Regions from separate parts of the Pantoea sp. X-Soil-ISGK-275 genome, predicted to be linked through region 2. Evidence: riboswitches for the same ligand, from Rfam matches in the RefSeq annotation. Region 2 holds a riboswitch; each other region holds the start of a gene.
The links. Region 2 has a riboswitch for thiamine pyrophosphate ahead of AC6I8A_RS20070 (LuxE/PaaK family acyltransferase). Riboswitches for the same ligand answer to the same signal wherever they lie in the genome.

Region 1: linked by a shared signal. The riboswitch ahead of AC6I8A_RS22985 (FAD-dependent oxidoreductase) and the one ahead of AC6I8A_RS20070 (LuxE/PaaK family acyltransferase) in region 2 are both predicted to bind thiamine pyrophosphate.
Region 3: linked by a shared signal. The riboswitch ahead of thiB (thiamine ABC transporter substrate binding subunit) and the one ahead of AC6I8A_RS20070 (LuxE/PaaK family acyltransferase) in region 2 are both predicted to bind thiamine pyrophosphate.
Region 4: linked by a shared signal. The riboswitch ahead of thiM (hydroxyethylthiazole kinase) and the one ahead of AC6I8A_RS20070 (LuxE/PaaK family acyltransferase) in region 2 are both predicted to bind thiamine pyrophosphate.

What each region holds. Positions count from the first base shown of each region.
Region 1 covers NZ_AP035977.1:758,739-764,451, reverse strand. The annotation lists gene AC6I8A_RS23005 (LysR family transcriptional regulator) at 1-507, opposite strand, end outside; gene AC6I8A_RS23000 (pirin family protein) at 631-1,356, shown strand; partial or broken gene AC6I8A_RS22995 (MFS transporter) at 1,544-2,857, shown strand; gene AC6I8A_RS22990 (6,7-dimethyl-8-ribityllumazine synthase) at 2,952-3,389, opposite strand; TPP riboswitch at 3,565-3,684, shown strand; gene AC6I8A_RS22985 (FAD-dependent oxidoreductase) at 3,814-4,758, shown strand; gene thiS (sulfur carrier protein ThiS) at 4,742-4,939, shown strand; gene AC6I8A_RS22975 (thiazole synthase) at 4,943-5,701, shown strand; gene AC6I8A_RS22970 (HesA/MoeB/ThiF family protein) at 5,713-5,713, shown strand, end outside.
Region 2 covers NZ_AP035977.1:141,704-147,416, reverse strand. The annotation lists gene AC6I8A_RS20075 (acyl-CoA reductase) at 16-1,464, opposite strand; gene AC6I8A_RS20070 (LuxE/PaaK family acyltransferase) at 1,461-2,543, opposite strand; TPP riboswitch at 2,643-2,770, opposite strand; gene AC6I8A_RS20065 (DksA/TraR family C4-type zinc finger protein) at 2,883-3,149, shown strand; gene ddpX (D-alanyl-D-alanine dipeptidase) at 3,346-3,906, opposite strand; gene AC6I8A_RS20055 (M24 family metallopeptidase) at 3,922-5,034, opposite strand; gene AC6I8A_RS20050 (M20 family metallopeptidase) at 5,034-5,713, opposite strand, start outside.
Region 3 covers NZ_AP035976.1:824,826-830,538, reverse strand. The annotation lists gene leuD (3-isopropylmalate dehydratase small subunit) at 1-154, shown strand, start outside; gene AC6I8A_RS03715 (MFS transporter) at 189-1,367, opposite strand; gene sgrR (HTH-type transcriptional regulator SgrR) at 1,625-3,286, shown strand; TPP riboswitch at 3,322-3,417, shown strand; gene thiB (thiamine ABC transporter substrate binding subunit) at 3,465-4,451, shown strand; gene thiP (thiamine/thiamine pyrophosphate ABC transporter permease ThiP) at 4,451-5,713, shown strand, end outside.
Region 4 covers NZ_AP035976.1:2,775,639-2,781,351, forward strand. The annotation lists gene fbaB (class I fructose-bisphosphate aldolase) at 1-705, opposite strand, end outside; gene thiD (bifunctional hydroxymethylpyrimidine kinase/phosphomethylpyrimidine kinase) at 853-1,653, opposite strand; gene thiM (hydroxyethylthiazole kinase) at 1,650-2,435, opposite strand; TPP riboswitch at 2,469-2,564, opposite strand; gene chiP (chitoporin ChiP) at 2,832-4,229, shown strand; gene AC6I8A_RS12995 (family 20 glycosylhydrolase) at 4,281-5,713, shown strand, end outside.

The sequences.
Region 1 (5,713 bases), 620 kb from region 2:
TGATGGGCTGCCGCAGATCACGCGGCGAAACTCGCCCAGCCGCTTAGCGATCAGGCTCGAATCGGGCAGCGTACCGATGCGGATCGCCATATCAAATCCTTCGCCGACCATATCGACATGCCGATCCGCCAGCTCAACCTGAAACTGCAAGCCCGGATGCAGGCTAAGAAACTCGGCGATAAACGGCGACAGATGGCTGATACCAAACGACATCGGCACGCTCAGGCGAAAGCTGCCTTGTAGTACCTGACGACGGCCCGAAACCGCCAGCTCGGCTTCCTGCACATCATCCAGAATGCGCTGCGCGTGCTGCGCAAACAGCTGACCGTTATCGGTCACCGACAATTTACGCGTGTTGCGATTCAGCAGCCGCGCGCCGAGCGACTCCTCCAGCGCGGCGATGCGGCGACTGACATACTGCTTCGACAGCATCAGCTGTTCAGCGGCGGCGGTGAAGTTACCGGCTTTGATCACGGCTACATAAATGCGAAGATCTTCAATCTGCATATTGTCCACTTATCGGTGACAGTCATTGTCATTATGACGCATTGTTAGGCAAATCAGTTTACGTATACTTATCTGCAACGGGAAGGGCAATCGCCCCCCAACAGCAAATTTGAGGAGCAGACCATGATTGAACAACGCCTGTCAGAACAACGCGGAGTGGGTGACCACGGTTGGTTGAATTCGCATCATACGTTCTCTTTCGCCAATTATTGGGATCCAAAACAAACCGGCTTCTCAGACTTGCTGGTGATCAATGATGACCGCGTTGCACCGGGTCGCGGCTTTGGTGCGCATCCGCACAACAACATGGAGATCATCTCCTATGTGCTGGAAGGCGCGCTGGAGCATAAAGATTCCATGGGCACCGGTTCGGTGATTGTGCCGGGTGATGTGCAGCTGATGAGCGCCGGTAGCGGCGTTACGCACAGCGAGTTTAACCACTCGAAAACCGACAATGTGCACTTCCTGCAGATCTGGATCGTGCCTGGCGAACGCAATTCGCCTCCGGGTTATCAGCAGATTTCGGTGGCGGAAAGTGACAAACGCGGTCAGCTGCGTCTGATTATTTCGCCGGAAGGGGAAAACGGATCGCTTAGCGTGCGTCAGGATATCCGCATTTATGCCGGACTGTTCGACGGTGTTGAGCAGCAAACCCTCGCGCTGGATGCCGATCGTTACGCCTATATTCACGTGGCACGCGGCAGCATCGAAGTGAACGGCGTGAAGTTTAAAGAGGGCGACGGCGCACGTGTACGCAACGAAAGCGCGCTGGAGTTTGCTAACGGCGAAGATGCGGAAGTGCTGGTGTTTGATTTGCGTCCGCTGGAAGTGAATCATCCGCAGCGTTAATGATTAAAAAGCGGTCAAAGAGCAGTGCGAGCCATCGCGCTGCTTTTTTTTATGCGCGATCACAGCGGTTGTAACACTTTTTCTTAACATTAATTGCAGTGATTAAGATCGCAATAATTATTTCCATACTCTCTTTAATAGTTAGCCAATGAACCTAAGCATCACGGCTTAACATGAAGAGGGCAGCATGCAAGAAAAAATCCCCGGAACGCGCTGGTATCGCGTCATCGCCCCGATTCTCATCACCTGCATTGTCTCATTCATGGATCGCGTCAATATCAGCTTTGCGCTGCCTGGCGGTATGGATCAGGATTTGGCGATCACCAGCCAAATGGCTGGCGTAGTAAGCGGTATCTTCTTTATTGGTTATCTGTTTTTACAGGTGCCGGGCGGACGTATCGCGGTGAATGGCAGCGGCAAACGCTTTATCGCCTGGTCGTTGGTAGCGTGGATGGTGGTGTCGATCGCCACCGGTTTTGTCACCAATCACTATCAGCTGCTGGCGCTGCGTTTTGTGCTGGGGATTTCCGAAGGCGGCATGCTGCCGGTGGTGTTAACCATGGTCAGCAACTGGTTCCCGGAAAAAGAGCTGGGTCGCGCCAACGCCTTTGTCATGATGTTCGCGCCGTTAGGTGGCATGTTTACTGCGCCGATATCGGGTTACATCATCAATGTGCTGGACTGGCGCTGGCTGTTCATAATCGAAGGCCTGCTTTCAGCGGTGGTGCTGCTGGTGTGGTGGCTGGTGATCGCCGATCGTCCTGAAGAGGCGCGCTGGTTACCGGCGCGAGAAAAGGAGTATTTGCTGCGCGAACTGGCGCGCGAAAAGGCTCAGCATCTGCAAAAGGAACCGGTCAGCAAAGCGCCGTTGAAAGCGGTGTTTCGCAACTCGGGCCTGATGAAGTTAGTGGCGCTCAACTTCTTCTATTAAACCGGCGATTACGGTTACACGCTGTGGCTGCCGAGTATCCTGAAAAATCTCACCGGTACCAACATGGCGGGCGTTGGTCTGCTGGCGGCGATTCCTTTTGTCGCGACGGTACTCGGCATCTACGCTATTTCGTGGTTAAGCGATCGCACCGGCAAGCGCCGTTTGTGGGTGATGGTGTCGCTGTTCTGTTTTGCCGCTGCCTTGCTGGCATCGGTGGTGCTGCATAATAACGTCGTCGCCGCCTATATCGCGCTGGTGGTGTGCGGCTTCTTCCTCAAAGCGGCAACCAGCCCGTTCTGGTCGATTCCCGGACGTATCGCTGCGCCGGAAGTGGCGGGTAGCGCGCGTGGCGTGATCAATGGCTTGGGTAATCTGGGTGGATTCTGCGGACCGTACTTAGTAGGGATCATGACACTGCTGTATAGCCAAAACGTGGCGATCTGCTGGCTGGCGGGTTCACTGGTGATTGCGGGAATCTTTACGCTGTTACTGCCGAAAGCGTGCGATATCAATCCATCTGAAACGCGCCGACATATGAAAAGTAATCATTTGATGAGTGTGAAACATTAAGTGAAGCGAGGCTGGCACTATTCTGAATATTAATAGTAGAAAGTCAGATTAAATAAAAAGGGAGCGCCTGATGAGGTGCTCCCTTTTTAATGCATTAATCAATCGACAGATTGTGAATAGCCAGCGCAGCGCGCGCGGCTTCTTTACCTTTCTTAATGAAATGCTCGGTATAGAAGTTTTCGATAACATCAACCGGCTGGAAATTATGCGGCGTTAATGACACGGAGAACACCGGCACGTTGGTAGTCAGCTGCACATTCATCAGGCCGTCTACGACCGCAGCGGCAACGAAATCATGGCGATAGATACCGCCGTCAACCACCAGCGCCGCGCAGACAATCGCATCGTATTTACCAGTTTCGGCCAGACGCTTAGCCAGCAGCGGCATTTCAAATGCGCCAGGCACTTCCAGCACTTTTAATTCTGCTTCTACGGATTGATCGGCTAATTCTTTTTCAAATCCCACCAGGGCATTGTGGACAATTTCTTTGTGCCAGCCGGCTTTAATAAATGCAATTTTAATATTCTTCATGGATATTCCGACATCACCTGTAATTGGTTCTTGCGCATAAAATAATGTGTTTGTATACCATATGTTACGTTTGTGATCCACAAAGCCCAGGTAGCGATAAATGCCTTGCTGCTTATTCCCATGTAAACAGTCTGGTTATTCCGCGCTTGACGGCGACCATCGCCTGCAATACAAATAGACGCGTCGGGGGAGTCTCGCCAAAGAGACTGAGAGGCTAATAGCGCACTGCGCGGTTTAGCGACCCTTTGAACCTGACCCAGTTGATACTGGCGTAGGAAGACTGACAGTCTTTATCATTGGGCTGTCTGGCGCTCAAACCAGCTCGATGGATGCGCCATTTCCCTTCTCCTGTATCTGCGGGTCTCAGCTAACACTGAGAGGCCGATGTGAATTCCCCCTGTTTGAACATCCTGGATCCGGCGCTGTGAGCCGCTGGAGCGTGCTTGGCTGCGGCGTGGCGGGCCTATGCGTAGCCACTTTGCTGGCGGAACGCGGTGAAGACGTTGAGGTGATTGGCGATGACGCGCGCCGCCCGGCATCGTGGTTTGCTGGCGGCATGCTGGCGCCCTGGTGTGAAGCCGAAAGCGCGCCGCGCGATGTTATCACTCTTGGGCAACACGCCGCCGCGTGGTGGCAACAGCGCGTCAGCAGCGTCGAGCATCAAGGCACGTTGGTGGTTGCGCCGCCGCGCGATAGCCAGGAACTCAACCGTTTCGCCCGTATGACCGAGCAGCACCAATGGGTCGATCCCGCCGACATCGAACCGGCGCTGGAAGGGCGCTTTGCACGCGGTCTGTTTTTCGCCGGGGAAGCGCATCTCGATCCGCGTCTGGCGTTGCAGGAGATGCGAGTCACGCTGATCGCACGCGGCGTACCATTCAACAATCGTGCGCCGAGCGGCCAGATTATCGATTGTCGCGGCATTCACGCCGCGCCGGAACTGCCGCGCCTGCGTGCGGTGCGCGGCGAAATGCTGATTCTGCACAGCGAAGACGTGCAGTTTTCCCGCCCGATTCGTCTGCTGCATCCGCGTTTTCCCTGCTATTTGGTGCCGCGACGCGGCGGCCACTTTATGCTCGGCGCCACCATGATCGAGAGCGACGACGCCAGCGCCATCAGCGCGCGCGCCATGATGGAGTTGCTCAGCGCCGCCTACGCCATTCATCCGGCTTTAGCCGAAGCGCGCGTCATTGAGAGCGGCAGCGGGCTGCGTCCGGCTTATCCGGCGAATCTGCCGGAAATCCACTATCACAACCACACCTTTTATCTCAACGGCATGTATCGCCACGGTTTTCTGCTGGCACCGATGCTGGCAGAGCAGCTGATGCAGCGTCTTTCTGGGGAACTTAAAAATGAACATTCAGCTTAACGGCCGCCTCATCAGCACGCAGGCAAACAGCCTGAGCGAATTGCTGATCGAGCAGCAAATTGACGCGGCCTGCGTCGCCACCGCCTACAACGGTGCGTTTGTGCCAAAAAGCCAGTACTACACGCAGCTGCTGGATGAAGGTTGCCAGCTTGAAGTGCTGTCACCGATGCAGGGAGGTTAAGCGATGTTTTACGATTTTGACCCGCAATCGCGCTTCCTGCTCGGCACCGCCGGTTATCCTTCGCCCGCCATTTTGCAGCAGGCGATTGCCGCCTCCGGCACCGACATCATCACCGTCAGTTTACGGCGCGAAGGCGCGGCGGGCGCGGCTTTCCGTGAACTGCTGACCGGCCTCAACATCCGCGTGTTACCCAATACCGCCGGTTGTCACACGGTGAAAGAAGCCGTCACCACCGCGCACATGGCGCGCGAACTGTTCAACACCGCGTGGATCAAGCTGGAAGTGATTGGTCACGCCGACACGCTGCAGCCCGATCCTTTCGCGCTGGTGGAAGCCGCGCGCATCCTCAGCGCAGAGGGTTTTCAGGTGTTTCCTTACACCACTGAAGATCTGATCGTCGGCGAAAAACTGCTGGCGGCGGGCTGCGAACTGTTGATGCCGTGGGGCGCGCCGATTGGTTCCGGTCAGGGCTTGCGCAACATCGACGGGCTGCGCGCCATGCGTGCTTGGTTCAGCGACATTCCGCTGATCATTGATGCTGGCATTGGCGCGCCGTCGCAGGCGGCGCAGGCGATGGAGATGGGCTTCGATGGCATTCTGCTCAACACCGCCGTTGCCAAAGCGGGCGATCCGATTGGTATGGCCAACGCCTTCCGACTGGCGATTGAAGCCGGACAGGCCGCACGCGCTGCGGGACTGATGGAGAAGCGCGACATGGCAGCCGCGTCCACGCCGATCTTTGGCCTGGCAAATCTGAGTTGAGGCAGGCAAACA
Region 2 (5,713 bases):
TTCATGGCGACCGCGTCAGTCCGCATAAGGCGCAAACCCTTCTGCCGCCGCTTCTGCGCCCTGCTCGATCTCCGTGATGGTCACCAGATCGAGCAAACTAAAACGCCCGTCGTGATGCCAGCCCGCTTCCGGCGAGGTCATGTTGCCGAACGCGGCGATGCGGGTAACACCCACTTGCCCAAGAAGAGCGGAGATGCGGAACAACTCATTCGGCGCGGCCGCCACGCCTGCGGTTTGCAGAAAATGCCGCTGCTGCGCCACCAAATCGACCACTTCCTCCAGCGCATCCACGGACACCACTTTCAAGGTGCGGCCGAGCGCAGCAGGCGATAAAGGCTCTGCATGATCAACGCTCACCACCGCCCAATCGTCTGACGCCTCGCCGTAAAGCGTACGATCTCCGCCCAGCGCACGGATCTCCTCGCCATTACGCCACGCGGCAATGCTGTTCATCTCATCATTAGCCAGCGGACGGCGCGGATGTTTATGCGCCAGCGCAGCGAGTTCATGGGCGATATAGCTGGCGAACTCATCCGGCGACACCTTGCCGCCGCGCTCGACAAACAGCATTTGCGGCGAGTAGCAACCCGCCTGGTCGTAACGCATCACGTCATAGGCCACGCGGCGCGCCAACTCCGCGCCCTGCCGAGCATTCAACGCCGAACGCGCCACCAGCCCGAAACTAATTTTGTGGCCGTGTGGCAGAAAGCGCGTGGTAACTGGCAAACGCTGTTGGATCGCCGCCAGCGTTGGATTTCCGCCATAAGCCACCAGCACATCGGGTTGGCGCAGCCAGGTTGGCTCGGTTTGCGCATCGCCGCCTTTCCACCACACCACCGCGATGCACTCGCCGAGTTTTGGATCGATTTCCGCCAGCAACTGCGTGAACCAGCTTGCCATCAGCGGCTCATTGCCCGGCAGTTTGCCGATGGTGCCCGCCTTGACCAGCAGGCCGCAAATCAAACTCCACAGCGGCAAACCCGGCACGTTGCCCGCCCAGATATGCATCAACAATTGCGGGCCAAACGCGCGTGCAAAGCCGCCTTTGGGGCGTGGCTGGAAATCGTCGAGCATCTGCGGATCGGTGAAATCCTCCGCCAGAAAGCGCTTCAGCTGCGGCTGACGAAAGGTTTTCAGGTAGCCGGTGAGGCCAAGCCGCACCATGTCGGCATCGTAACCGGTGACGATGGGCAGCAGCTTTTCGGCTTTGATGCGCAGTGGATGATGGCGATCGAGCAGTCGCGCCACCGCTTTATCAATGATGGCGATAATCTGCGCGACGCTTAGCTGATGAAGATAAGCGCGGGCGTTGGTGCGGATGCGCGCTGCGAGCGCCTTTATCTGCGCGTCATCAAGCTGCGGAACGCAAACCTCAAGGCGCTCGCCACGATGATTGAAACTCAGCGTATGCCACTGCACTTCATCAGCGGAAAGGCCCGGCAGATGTCCGGCAACTTCCTTCACAACTGTGCCTGCGCGCTGGCGAGAAACGCTTCCATGGTCAGCGAACAGCCTTTGGCATCAGCGCCGGTTGCGCGTCCCAGCAGATGGAATCCGCCGGGCACCATCACGCCCGCATCTTCCGTTAACAACGCTGATACCGAGTTGAAATGCGCCAGATCGTGATGCAGCAGCACGCCAATCTCGCCGTCCGGCACATCATCACCGGTAAGCGGATTGACCACGCGTGTGCGGATCCAGTATGGCCCGGATTTTACCGGCGGGCAGCGTTCATTGCCCGCATCGTAAAACTGCGTGCTGATTTCCGTCATACCGTACATGTTGATGCAGTGTGAGCGCGGGATGCCGAAGGCGTGAGAGAGCGAAGCGTAGAAATCCTCTGCGCCAATCTCGCGTGACTGGCCTTTGAAACCGCCGGTATCGAGAATGCGACTGCCAGCAGGCAGCGCGAAGCCGCGTTGCTGGCGCTGCATTTCATCCAGCAGAGGCACGAAGCTGTAGCTGGCACCCAGCAGCGCATAAGGTTCGCCGCTGGCTTCGGCCTGTTCCAGCGCACTGAACAGGCGATCGATATCGAGGCCATGCTCGCCCACCATTCCTTCGCTGTCTGGCGTGCCGCACTCCTGCATCGCCAAATCGAGATAGGTCGCCAGCGAGGAGTTCGGCATCGCCACGGTATCCGGGAATAAAATGCCCATGCGCATGCGTTCACTGCCCGCCATAAAGCGACGGCGGAAGTTGAGCAGCATCGATTTCTTCCACACGTCCAGCGTCGGATGGTAGCTGCGTCCTTTTACCGTGCCGGTGGTGCCGCTGGTCATGAAGATCTCGGCAATCTGGTCGATGGGACGGCAGCTGAGCGTCAGATCTTTGAAGGCGTTAATTGGGATAGCGGGAATGTTGCGCCAGTTTTTCACCGTCAGCGGCGTGCGTCCGCGCTGGATGGCGAAGCGGCGATAAGGTGGGTTGTGTTCGAATTGATAAGCGAAGATTTGGAGGGCCAGCTGGTTGAAATCGTCGTCTGAGGTCTCTTCACGCTGCAGGAATGTCAGCAGAGCCTGGATGATGTGTGTTTCGTTCATGTGTCGCCACCTTTGCGATTGCGCAGAGACTCTCAGGCAACGCCTGAAGAGCGCGAACTGTCCGCTACAAAGCACAAAGAGGGAATCAGGGCGCAATATCGCCCTGCGGTTCCGCATCCCTACGCCGGTATTAGCCGGATCAGGTTCGGAGGGTCACTACGTTGCCAGCGCATACACGCCAGCCGGTAGAATCTCAGCCCCTTAACAGATCACCCCTTGGAACAAGCCGCAGTCTAGGATGGCGCGCGATGATGTGTCAATCTTGTTAAATTCTGGCCTGTCCGGCATTCATTACGCCATGTCTTATACTTTGGGCATCAGTATTTGTGGAGGTGAAGTATGGCTGGCGGTTGGTCAGAAGACGGTGCAGTGCACAAACAAATTGATGCCACGGTTGATGACGCGGTGGCCCGCGCGCGCGAGAATCTCGGTCACGGTGAAAGCGCCGAGTTTTGCGACGAGTGCGGCGAACCGATCCCGGAAGCGCGTCGCGCGGCATTAGCTGGCGTGCGTTACTGCGTGAATTGTCAGAGTAAGATCGATAAAAAACAGGCGGCGATCGGCGGTTATAACCGCCGCGGAAGTAAGGATAGTCAGCTGAGGTAGTTTTTTATTGATGATGCAGTAACACCACCAAAAACGCGCCAATCCTTTGTAGGGTCGCCATTTATGGTGACCGAAATTCGCATATATGTCTGGTTATGCTTGAATCGGTCGCCATGAATGGCGACCCTACGTTGCTTTGGCGTTATTACAGCTGAATATTAATCAGGGTTTTGTACCATCGGCCAAATGAAATAATTTAACGCGCAAAGCAGCCAAATCGCTCATCAAGTAACGGATAATTTTTCGCGTCAGGAAGTTCGAAGTGCCACCATTCCGTTGGCATGGCGACAAAGCCGCCGCCAAACATAATCGCGTTCAGCAGCAGGCGATTACGTTGCGCTTCGGCGGGGACATTCGGATGATACGGATGTGATTCTGCTTCCATCGCATCAAAGGCGGTGCCCATATCCAGCGGCTGGCCTTGTGCATCAAGTAACGTCAGGTCAATTGCGACGCCGCGACTGTGATTCGAACTCTGCGCGGGCGGCACCACATAATCTTTATCCGGACAGGCATCCCACAAGTGCCACTGCGCTTGCTGCGGCCGATAGGCATCGAATACCAACAAACTGAATCCCGCCAGCCGGGCGATCTCAATGCTTTTTGCCAGTGCGTCGGCGGCTGCCGGATGCAGCAGCGCTTTGGCCTCCTGGTAAATGGCATAGCCCGCGATGTTATCCGCCGTGGCATATTTCAGATCGAAACGTAAAGCGGGAAAGGTTACGGCTAAATCAATCAGTTCAACGTCCTGCGTCATAATACATCCTGCTCATTACTGGTCCGGCAATGATAATAACTGACGCGGTAAATTTGTCAGCCGCTCTGCACCAGCGGGCGTAACGCGCACCGTTTCGCTGAACGCCAAACCTTGGGCCGAAATATACATGTGGAACACCATATTCTCTTCCAGCAGCCACTGCGCGTTAGGGTAGAAACTGCAGGAAAAATCACTGGGTCGTGGCGTGCGTGTATAAAGCCCCAGCGCATAACCGGTGATATTGGGATAATCCGCGCGCAATCCTCTACTCAAAACCGCATCGCGCACGATGGCATCCACGTCGTGCGCCGTCATGCCCGGTTTCATGGCGGTAAATTGCTGATCCTGAATCGCGATCAGCTGTGCTGCCACTTCGGCACGCTGCGCCGAAATCTCCCCGACGATATAAGGCCGCATCAGGCGCGCGCTGTAATGTTTCACTTTTGGTATCAGCTCGACATGCAGCACATCGCCTTTTTCCAGCCGCTGCTCGTGGCCACTAGCATGCAGAAAACCATTATCACCGCTGGCGATCACTATCGGTCCGGTTTCGCCGGTATCCGCGCCAAGCTGTAAAAACTCTCCGGCGGCCAGCGCGGCGACATCGCGCACGCGCCAGCCGCCCTCCACTTCCGCGCCAATCGCCATCATTGTGGCATCGGCGATGGCAGCAGCCTGACGCAACGCGGCGATTTCCGCCGGGAATTTGACGCTACGCAGCCGGTCGCTCAAGCCGGTTAAATCATGCCACGTCACGTCTGGTAGATAGCGCGAAAGCTGCTGCCAGCTGTGTACCGTCATGCCGTAAGAGTAAAAGTCCGCGCCGATGCGCGCCTGTTGATATCCGCGACGGATTAGGCTTTGCGCCACCGTGTGCCAGGCATCCTGATCATCGCGATAGCTTTCCACGTCCAGCGTCGGCGATTGCGTGCGGCATGGCGCCTCATCCAGTTGGCGCAGCACCATCCAGGGTTCGCCGTTGAGCGGCACCAGACAGGCGCGATACAAGGTTTCGGAGACGGTAAAGCCGGTGAGCCACGCCAGCAGCTCACCGTGATCCACCAGCATGATATCGACCGTGTTCTGCTGCATGGCGGCGCGCAGACGCATCAGCGCTTCGGCGTGCATTACGCGGCCTCAACCGGCTGGCAAATCTCCAGAATGGCCAGCAAATAGATGCGCACCATATCGAGGAATTCACTGATTTCAACCCGTTCATCCGGCATGGTGTTGTATTTGCCGCCCGGCCCACAGACGATCCCTTCCATGCCCGCATGCTGATAGAGATGCGCCGCGTCAGTGCCAAAGAATGCCGGAGGCGTGATCACGCCGGTCGGCTGCTCGGTTCCGCGCACGGTTTTCCAGCCGCGATTCACCGCTTTAACGATGGCCGATTCCGGTGACACTTCGAACGGCAACATGGTGGGTTTATCGCGAATGCCATCATCATAAAGCTCGGCTTTCAGGCCCGGGTAGCGCTGGCACAAGGTGTTCAGCAATGCCTGCAGATCGGCGAGCACACCTTCCACCGTTTGCCCCGGCGCAAAGCGTGCCGAGCCTTTTAAGCGCACAAAATCAGCCACCTGCGGCGGTCGCCACTCTTCCAAATCGCGGCCCAACGCGCCATGCACGGTACCGATATGTCCACGGTTAATCTTCAAATGCTCAGCAGTTTTCGCACCGCTAAAGGTCATACCGTTAATCTGCGGAATCAGTTCGACGGCGGCGCTAATCGCATCCACCGCTTCTTCACGCTTGGACAAATGACGCGTATCGCCGGTGAGCTCAATGGTAAACATCAGCGAAC
Region 3 (5,713 bases), on a different replicon from region 2:
AACTGTTACGGCAGGCGATAAGACGTATAGCTTCGAAATCGACAGCTTCCGCCGTCACTGCATGATCAACGGTCTCGACAGCATTGGCCTGACGCTGCAACACGAAGCGTCAATCTCCAGCTACGAAACCAATCAGCCCGCGTTCTTACGCTAAGGCAACAAGGGCGACGTGATGTCGCCCTTATCCTTTATACATCCCGCACGCGCGACGCCAATCCCAAGGCCAGCACCGCCAGCCCCAACGCCAGCCAGTAAACCGACTCATGACCAAAGCGCTCGCTCATGGTGCCCTGAATGATGCCGGCGATAATCATGCCGGTGGAAATCGAGGTGGTGAACAGCGTCGTCGCCGCACCCGCGCGGCCCGGCATTAAATCCTGGAACCACAGCATGCCAATCCCGGCGATGATGCCGATAAAGGCAGCGTTAAACAGTTGCAACACCATCAACGCAGTACGCGACTGGAACATCACCAATCCGAGATAAAACACAATCGCCGCCACCAGCGCCAGCAGCATCAGTTTGCGTTTGCCGGTGCGCCGCGCGTAATGCCCGGCCAGTAGCATGATTGGAATCTCCAGCCCGGCGGCGGTGCCCATTAGCAGTCCCGCCAGCTTCTCCGGCAGGCCAAGCGTGGCGCTGATATACAGCGGCATATCAATGATATACATGGTGTTGCACGCCCACATGGTGACGGAGGCGATAAACAGCAACCGCACCTGACTGTCTTTCCACGGGCTGAGCTGCGTCAGTACCGCTTCAGGCGATGCCACCACGCGCGGCACCGAGGGCAAGGTGCGCCAGATCAGCAGCATGCTCAGCAGGAAAATCCCCGCCGCCACGCAAAACAGCGTCACAAAGCCGTAGTTGAGTGCCAGCGCAAACGACAGCGGCGGCCCAATCACCCACGCCAGCGACAGCTGCGCGCGCATCACCGAGCTGAACATCACCACTTCACGCGCCGACTGATCGGCATATTCGCGCGCGAGCGCAAACACCTGCGGAATCGACACGCTGGCCAGCGCCGACAAAAACACGCCTAGCGTTACCAGCGTTAAATAGTGGCGATTGAAGGCAAACAGCAGCGCATTCAGCGTCGCCATCAGGCAGCAAAACAGAATCAGGTTGCGGCGATCGCCCTGGTTATCGGAGCGTTTCGCCATCAGCAGGCTAATCACAATCCCGGCGATCGCATTGATGGTAAAGAACAAGCCGACCCAGAACGGACTCACCTGCACTTCACGCGTCAGAAACAGGCTGAGTGTCGGCGCCTGCAGCGCACCGGCCACGCCAGTCATAAACGACACCGCCATAAACGAGAGATAGACCGGATTGATGCGACGTTGACGCGTTAACAGCGATTTCATGCAGAAATCCCTTTGCGAATAAAAAAATAGGTAGAGAAATGAGGGTAGAAGATTCTACAGCAAAACGTAAAAAGCCAGCAGATAAAGCGCTGCTGGCGGTGAAAATGCACCCTACTCAGAAAGAGGTTCCACGTCGGTGGAACCGCTGGCAGAGCGCCATTCATTGCTGAATGCCTCCCGCTCTTCCATTGCCGGGCAGTATGCCTCTAATATGAGGCAGGAAAAACTGAGCGATTCTGACAAGGAGTTCCCCTTTTATGTCTTCTTCACGTTTGCAGCAGCAATTCATCCGCTTATGGCAAAGCTGTCAGGGGCAGGATCAGGAAACCACGCTCAACGAGCTGGCCGATCTGCTGCACTGCTCGCGTCGCCATATGCGCAACCTGCTCAATGCCATGCAGAGCGAAGGCTGGCTGATTTGGCAGGCGGAAGCGGGACGCGGCAAGCGCTCGATGCTGAGTTTCTGCTATACCGGCCTGGCGCTTCAGCAGCAGCGTGCTGAGGATCTACTTGAGCAGGATCGCATCGAACAGTTAGTGCAACTGGTGGGCGATAAAAATCAGGTGCGCCAGATGATCGCGGCACATTTAGGTCGTAGCTTCCGCCAGGGCAAACATATCCTGCGTGTGCTCTATTATCGCCCGCTGCCCAATCTGCTGCCCGGTTCACCGCTGCGCCGTTCGGAAACCCATCTGGCGCGGCAAATTTTCAACGGCCTGATGCGCATAAATGAGGAAAAGGGGGAAATCGAACCGGATATCGCCCATCACTGGCAGCAAACCTCGCCGCTGCAGTGGCGCTTCTTCCTGCGCCCGGCGATACGTTTTCATCATGGCCGTGAACTGGAAATGGCGGATGTGATTGCTTCGCTGGAACGCGTGCGCAGCCAGCCGCTGTTTTCTCACATCAGTAAACTGGATTCGCCCGCGCCCTGGACGCTGGATATCCATCTGAGCCAGCCGGACGATTGGTTACCGTGGCTGCTGGCCAGCGTCAGCGCGATGATTCTGCCGCGCGAATGGCCAACGCTGCGCCAGTTTGCGCGACAGCCAATTGGCACCGGCCCGTACAGCGTGGTGCGCAATCAGCAAACGCAGCTGAAGATCGCCGCCTTCGATGATTACTTTGGCTATCGCGCGCTGATTGACGATGTGTCGATTTGGGTGCTGCCGGAAATCAGTGATGAGCTGGTGTATGCCGGAGTCAAACTGCAGGGCGAAACCGCTGACGAAAAATCGGAAGAAAGTCGTCTGGAGGAAGGCTGCTACTTCCTGCTTTACGATCAGCGCTCCGAATTGGGCCGCGATGCGCATTTCCGCCGCTGGGTGAGTTATCTGTTTAATCCGATCGCCTTACTGAATCATGCTGGCGTCGGCTATCAGCGTTACTGGTTCCCCGCTTATGGCTTGCTGCCGCGCTGGCACCATCGCCGCGATCTCACGTCCGCCGACAAGCCAGCAGGTTTAACCCAGCTGACGCTGAGCTGGTACAGCCATCACGTTGAGCATGAAGGTATCGCCAACGCGCTGCGACCGCTGCTGGCGCAGCAAGGTGTTGAGCTGATCACCCGCGTTGTGAGCTACGAAGAGTGGTTCGAGGGCGAAGGTGAAAGTGACATCTGGCTCGGCAGCGTTAACTTTACCCTGCCGCTCGAGTACGCGCTGTTCGCCCAACTGTTTGAGCTGCCGTTGATGCATCACTGCATCCCCATTGACTGGCAAGCCGATGCCGCACGCTGGCGGCAAAAGGATTTACCGTTGGCGGAATGGAGTAAGCAGCTGATCGACAGCGACTATCTGCATCCGCTGTTCCATCACTGGCTGCTGCTGGAAGGGCAGCGCAGTATGCGTGGCGTGCGCCTCAATACGCTTGGCTGGTTTGACTTCAAATCGGCCTGGTTTGCGCCGCCGGAGCTGTGATCCTTTCGCGCTGTCATATAAATGTCTAGAATGAGCCGTTCTCAACGGGGTGCCTTGAAATCAGGGCTGAGAGAAACCCGTCGAACCTGATCCGGCTAATACCGGCGTAGGGATTTGAGATGCCTCACTCCTCAGATCCTTTGCGACTCGACCTTATCTTCTCCTCAAGGAGCGCAAAGTGTTAAACAAAGTTCTGCCTGTGTTGCTGCTGGTTGCGGCACCGGCTTTCGCTGCCAAACCGGTTCTCACCGTTTACACCTACGATTCGTTTTCTGCCGATTGGGGCCCCGGTCCAGCGGTAAAAAAAGCCTTTGAAGCGCAGTGCGGCTGCGAACTGAAGTACGTAGCGCTGGAAGATGGCGTATCGCTGCTTAATCGCGTACGCATGGAAGGCAAAAATAGCAAAGCCGATGTGGTGCTGGGGCTGGATAACAATCTGGTGCAGGCAGCGGAGAAAACCGGGCTATTTGCCAAAAGCAGCGTTGATACCAAAGTATTAACGTTGCCAGATGGCTGGCACAGCGACACCTTCATTCCATTCGATTATGGCTACTTCGCCTTCGTCTACGATAAAAACAAACTGAAGAATCCGCCGAAAAGCCTGAAAGAGATGGTTGAAAGCCCGGAAAAATGGCGTGTGATTTATGAAGATCCGCGCACCAGCACGCCGGGTCTTGGCCTGCTGCTGTGGATGCAAAAAGTTTATGGCGACAACGCGCCTGACGCGTGGCAGAAGCTGGCACAAAAAACCGTTACCGTCACCAAAGGCTGGAGTGAAGCTTACGGCCTGTTCCTGAAGGGCGAAGGCGATCTGGTGTTGAGCTACACCACTTCTCCGGCTTATCACATTATCGAAGAGAAGAAAGAGAACTACGCTGCGGCCGAATTTAGCGAAGGCCACTATTTGCAGGTGGAAGTGGCCGCGCAGCTCGCCAGCAGCAAACAGCCCAAGCTGGCGCAGCAGTTCATGCAGTTTATGGTTTCTCCGGCTTTCCAGCAGACCATTCCCACTGGCAACTGGATGTATCCGGTGATCAAAAGCGATCTGCCAGCTGGTTATCAAGCTTTGCAGGTGCCCGCCAAGGCGTTGCAATACACGCCAGCCGAAGTGGCCGACCATCGCGCCGCGTGGATCAGCGCATGGCAAAGCGCCGTTAGCCGTTAATGTCCGGCTGGTTAATTCCCGGTAGCGCCGTCGCGCTGTTGCTGTGCGCGGTGGCGCTGCTGGCGTTTGGCGCATTGGTGATGGTTGCGCCGGCCACCGACTGGCGCGCGCTGCTCAACGACAGTTATCTGCATCATGTGCTGCTGTTCTCGTTCGAGCAGGCGCTACTGTCGGCGTTGCTCTCAGTGCTGCCCGCAATCTTGCTGGCGCGCGCGCTCTATCGCCGCCGTTTTCCCGGTCGCAACCTGTTGCTGCGCTTATGCGCCATGACGCTGGTGCTGCCGGTGCTGGTGGCGGTGTTTGGCTTGCTCAGCGTCTACGGTCGCAGCGGCTGGCTGGCGCAACTGTGCGCGGCCATTGGCTTTGACTACCACTTTTCGCCGTATGGCCTGCAGGGCATTCTGCTGGCGCACGTCTTCTTTAACTTGCCGCTGGCGACGCGCCTGCTGTTACAGGCGCTGGAGAGTATTCCCGGCGAGCAGCGGCAAGTCGCCGCCCAGCTCGGCCTGCGCGGCTGGAATCTGTTTCGCTGGCTGGAATGGCCGTGGCTGCGCCGTCAGATTCTGCCGACGGCAGCGCTGATCTTTATGCTCTGTTTCGCCAGCTTCGCCACGGTGCTGGCGCTGGGCGGCGGACCACAAGCGACCACGCTGGAACTGGCGATCTATCAGGCGCTAAATTTCGATTACGATCCGGGCCGCGCGGCGCTGCTGGCGCTGTTACAGCTCGGCTGCTGTTTGCTGTTGGTGCTATTGAGCCAGCGCTTCAGTAAAGCCATTCCCACCGGCAGCCAGAGCATTCGCGGCTGGCGCGATCCGCAGGATTCATGGCAGGCGCGCACCAACGATACTGTATTGATTGGCCTGGCGCTGCTGCTGCTGTTACCGCCGCTGGCGGCGGTAATCGTCGATGGTTTGCGCGGCGGCGTCGCCGGTGCACTGCAACAAGCGGCGCTGTGGCAAGCCACCTTTACCTCGCTGCGCATCGCTATCGGTGCTGGCCTGCTTTGCGTGGTGCTGACCATGATGCTGCTGTGGAGCAGCCGCGAACTGCGACAGCGCCAGAACGTGATAGCGGCGCAGGCGATGGAGATGAGCGGCATGCTGATTCTGGCGATGCCGGGCATTGTGCTGGCGAGCGGTTTCTTCCTGCTGTTCAACGCCACCGTAGGTCTGCCGCAGCGCGCCGATGGTTTGGTGATCTTCACTAACGCCCTGATCGCCATCCCTTACGCCATGAAAGTGCTGGAGAATCCGATGCGC
Region 4 (5,713 bases), on a different replicon from region 2:
AATATCCGCACCAATGGTCGCCGCCAGATGGTTGGCCTGGCCGGTTAAATCGGCGCTGGCGTGATAATCGACGCCGTCTTTCTTGAACGCGTCATTACGCAGATAAGCCCACAGCACCGTCACCATTCCCAGCTCGTGCGCGCGTTCAAAGGCCGCCGAGATCTCTTCAATCTGACGACGCGATTGCTCGGAGCCAAAATAAATGGTGGCGCCAACCGCCACCGCACCCAGATTAAAGGCCTGCTCAACGCTGGCGTACAGCGTCTGATCATATTGCGTCGGATAGCTCAGGGTTTCATTGTGGTTTAGCTTCACCATAAATGGAATGCGGTGCGCATAACGGCGTGAAACCGCGGCCAGCACGCCGTAAGTGGAGGCCACGCAGTTGCAGCCGGCTTCAATCGCCAGCTCAACGATGTTTTTCGGGTCGAAATAAGCCGGGTTAGCGGCAAAGGAGGCACCCGCCGAGTGCTCAACACCCTGATCGACCGGCAGAATCGACAAATAGCCGGTGCCGGCTAAACGTCCGGTGTTGTACAGCGTTTGCATGTTGCGCAGAACGGTGGGAGAACGATTGTTGTCGATCATCACGCGATCAACATAATCCGCGCCTGGTAAATAGAGGCTATCCGCTGGAATGGTCATGCAGCGATGTTGAAGAAGGCTGTCCGCCTCTTTGCCCAATAACTGTACGATGTCCGTCATGTTCGCTCCTGATAAATGGCTGGATTGGAACCGGCCAATGCCGATTCGCCCCCAACAGCCTGGACCGGAAAACGCCAGGCTGGCAAATTGCTGACTCCATTTTTCAGACGGATGCGCAGTGAAAAAGCGGCAATCTGGCGTTACGCCCTACCACCATTGATGGAAATGGTGCACCGGCCCAATGCCTTTGCCGACCTCCAGCGAATCGGCGTGCAACAGCGCCTGTTGTAGCCACGCCTTGGCTTCGACCACCGTTGCCGCCCAATCATCATGACGCGGACGCAACGCCGCCAGCGCGGCGGAGAGCGAGCAACCGGTGCCGTGCGTGTGGCGTGTGTTAACACGCGGCGCGGTAAAGCGCTGGCGTCCTTCGCGCGTGATTAGCCAGTCCGGGCTTTCGGCATCGCTGAGATGTCCGCCCTTCATCAGCACCGCTTCACAGCCAAGATCGAGCAGCGCATCGCCCTGCTGCAACATGGTTTTCTCATCCTGCGCCATCGCGCGTCCCAGCAGCGCGGCGGCTTCCGGCAGGTTTGGCGTGATCAGCGACACCTGCGGCAGCAGCAATTCGCGCACGCTGGCTACCGCATCAGGCGACAGCAGCGCATCGCCGCTTTTGGCAATCATCACCGTATCCAGCACCACAAACGGCAGGCTGGCCCGTTTCAGTCGCTCGGCGACCACCTCGACTATCGCGGTTTCGGACAACATGCCGATCTTCGCGGCATCAATGCGCACATCATCCAGCACCGAATCGAGCTGTGCGCCGACAAAATCAGGTTCGATGCGATAGACCGACTGCACGCCACAGGTGTTTTGCGCCACCAGCGCGGTAATCACGCTGGTGCCATAAGCACCCAATGCGGAGAAGGCTTTGAGGTCGGCCTGAATACCCGCGCCGCCGCTGGGATCGGTGCCAGCAATGGTCAATGCGTTGATGCGTTTCATGCTTTCACCTCCAGCGTCCACAGCATATCGAGGAAGGCAGCAACGAAGCTGCCCGGCCCGGCGACCTGGCGTGCTGTCAGCTCACCGGCCAGCGACATCACGCGGCACGCCGCTGCCACATGTTGCAGGCGATCGCCCGGCAAGCTAGTGAAGGCCGCAGCCACTGCCGACAATGCGCAACCGGTGCCAACTACGCGCGTCATCAGCGGGCTGCCGCCGGGGATTGCCAGGGTACGCGCGCCATCGGTGACGTAATCGACTTCACCGGTCACCGCCACAACGGTGTGATAATCACGCGCCAGCTGCTGGGCGGCGCTCAGCGCGGCATCGGTTTGATGCAGGCTGTCCACGCCGCGTCCGCCGCTTGCCTGATGCGCCAGGGCGAGAATTTCTGAAGCGTTACCGCGAATCGCCGCAGGTTGCAGGCTCAGCAGCTGCTGGCAGAAGGTGGTGCGCAGCGTTAATGCGCCGACCGCCACCGGATCCAGCGTCCACGGCGTGCCTGCCGCTTGCGCTGCTTGCACCGCCGCCAACATCCCATCACGACGATCGCAGGTTAAGGTGCCTACGTTGATCAACACCGCATCGGCAAAACCGGCAAACTGCGCCGCTTCATCGGGGTCGATCACCATCGCGGGCGAAGCTTGCAGTGCCAGCAGCACGTTGGCGGTAAAGGTTTGCACTACTTCATTGGTCATGCAGTGCACCAGCGGCGCTTGCTGACGCAGCAGTTGCAAAGAGTGCGCGAGTTGCACGGGGGAAAGAAGGTCAGGCTGTTTCATTAGGCTCCCAACCGGCGATCAAGAAGGCGAATGCGGTCAGGCATCTGACTTCCCTACGCTGGCATTATCCAGATCAGGTCGGCGGGTGTATCTCAGCCCTGTATTAGAGGGGCACCCCGAGTCAAAACTACGTTGGCGAGCATAGGGAACAAGCCAGATTAAAGCAAGCTATCGACACTTTTCCTGAGGATCTTGTTCGCAAAGTTACATTTTACAGGTTCATCTAACTGATTGAATAAACTCCTTAAAACCCTTCTTTTTGCGTGCCATGTCATACTTTGTAATAAACTCCATTGATAATTCGCGTCGCGAAAAATAGCATCCCTCGCAACTTGTTTCATGACGAAACAATACGGATTTATTAATTGTTCATGGAAGTATCACGGAGGATTTGCTATGCGTCGAATTCCACGCGCGCCGCTCTCTGCGGCCATTATCTCTGCCCTCTTCGCCGGTACGTTTTTGCCTGTTCCCTGCGCCCACGCTGCGGGTTTTGTCGAAGACTCATCGCTCACTGGCAACCTGTTTTACTGGCAACGCCAGCGCGATCGTAAAGAGATGGATCCGCAAAAAGGCGCGTATGGTCAGTATGACGCCAATCTGCATCACGCCTCTGCCAACGCCAATCTCGACTTCTCATCCGGTTATGCCGGTGATGTAATTGGCCTCGATCTGGCGGCGTTTGGCGCTTTGGAGTTAAGCAATAGCGGCCCGGCGGCACCGAATGAAATTGGTTTCAGCAATGCCCGCACACGCTGGGATGAGGACTGGAGCGGAGATAAGAGTGGCTTAAGTCTTTATAAAGCGGCGATCAAGGCAAAATGGCAGGATAACTGGCTACGCGCAGGCTATTTGCAACCCAGCGGACAGACGCTGCTGGCACCACACTGGAGTTTCCTGCCCGGCACTTATCGCGGTGTTGAGGCTGGCACCGTCTTCGATTTTAGCGATGCGGGCGCCCTTTCCGTCTCCTGGATGTGGACAGACGAATACAAAGCGCCGTGGTATCGCGGCATGTACAACTTCCGCAAAGCCGATGGTGTGACGGAGATTCCGTGGCTGCAATCCTTTGGTGCCAAATATGATTTCAAAAACTCGCTGTTGCTGGAAGGCGCTTACGGCCAGGCGGCGAATTACATGGATCAGTATTTTGCTAAAGCGTCTTATCAGCTGCCGCTGGCCGATGCGCCACTGCGCACCAGCTATCAGTTTTACGGCGCGAAGGATCGTGACAACAGCGGCGTGGGCCAGGTCAACGATGTTTATGATGGCCTCGCCTGGCTACAGGCGCTGACGTTCGGCTACACGCTGGGCGCGTTCGATTTCCGCCTTGAAGGCACTTGGGTAAAAGCCGAAGGTAATCAGGGCTTCTTCCTGCAGCGTATGACGCCATCCTATGCCAGCTCAAATGGCCGCATGGATGTATGGTGGGATTCCCGCTCTGACTGGAACGCCAACGGTGAGAAAGCGCTATTCGCCGGTGTGATGGTCGATCTGGGGCACTGGCAATTACCCGGCTGGCAAGTCGGTACGTCGTACGCCTACGGCTGGGACGCTAAGCCTTCCACCAATCCGATTTACGACCAAAACCAGCGCCTGAAAGAGTCGGCGTGGAGCCTCGATCTGGTTTACACCATCCAGCAAGGCCGCGCCAAAGACACGCAATTCAAACTGCATTACACCCGCTACGACAATCACAGCGCTCTTCCCAGCTACAGCGGCGGTTACGGCAACATCTTCCAGGACGAAAGAGACATCAAATTTATGATCGTCGCGCCATTCACCCTGTTTTGACCCCGATCTGGCAGGAGCCAGAGACTTACCTCCGTGGAGAAGGATAACAACATGAAAAAGTTAAAAATCAGTTTACTGGCGCTGAGCGTGATGGGCCTTGCCGCCTGCAGTTCATCCCCGCGCAATAATCAGCAGGTCGTCGATCAAATCAGTCAGTTCGGCGTGCAGTATCAGGTCACTGACAACCAGGCGGCCGATCACGGCGTGAACTGCGCGAAACTCGGTGCCGATTGGGCATCCTGCAACACCGCTACCATCACGCTGACCAACAACGGTCCGGCGCTCACCAGTAAAAACTGGGCAATCTACATGAGCAACGTGCACGAAACGCTGCGGGTGGATAACGATCAGTTCAAAATGACCCATATCGTCGGCGATTTAACCCGTCTGGAACCGACGGAGAAATTCAAAGGTATCGCGGCGGGTGAGTCGATTGAGATCCCTATCGTCAATGAATACTGGCAGCTGTTTATCACCGACGTGATGCCGCGCTGGTATGTCACCGCCGCCAATGCCACGCCAAAAATTATCACCAGCACCGATACCGAAAACCTCAGCGACTTTGTTAAGCCGTTTGGCGGCCAATGGAAGCGCATTGCCGACGATAAAAACGTGCTAATGCTGCCGCAAAGTCGTTTCACAAAGAATGCCGATGTGGCGCAACTGCCTGCCAGCGCGCTGCGCGGACAAATCACCCCAACGCCGCGTTCGGTGAAAGTTCATGCGGCGGATGTCGATCTGAGCCGTGGCGTTGCCTTGCATCTTGAGGTATTGGCGGACAACCAGGCCGATGCAGTTAAACAGCGTTTCGATTTGATGGGGCTCAAACCGCAGTCAGCGGGTTATGACATTCATACCCGTATCGCCGTCAATCATTTCCACGGCGCAGAGGCGGTTTCCGGTGCTTATGAACTGCGCATCACACCGCGCGGCACCGATATCATTGGTTACGATCAGGCTGGCGTTTACTACGGCTTAATGTCGTTACTGTCGCTGGTGCCGGCTGAAGGTAAACCGATTATCGCCACGCTTGAAGCGAAAGACGCACCGCGCTTTGCCTATCGCGGTGCCTTCCTCGATGTGGCGCGTAATTTCCACAGCAAGCAAGCGGTGCTGCGCATGCTCGATCAAATGGCGGCATGGAAGATGAATAAATTCCACTTCCACCTGACCGATGATGAAGCCTGGCGCATTGAAATTCCCGGTCTGCCTGAGTTGACCGACGTGGGCAGCAAGCGCTGTCACGATCTCACGGAGCAGCAATGTCTGCTGCCGCAATTGGGCTCCGGGCCGTTCACGGATAACAACGGAACCGGGCATTTCAGCCGCGCCGATTATATTGAGATCGTTAAATACGCGCAGGCACGCAACATCGAAGTGATTCCGGAAATCGATATGCCTGCGCACGCGCGCGCTGCGGTTATTTCGATGGAAGCGCGTTATCAGCAACTCATGAAAGCGGGTAAACCGCAGCAAGCCAGTGA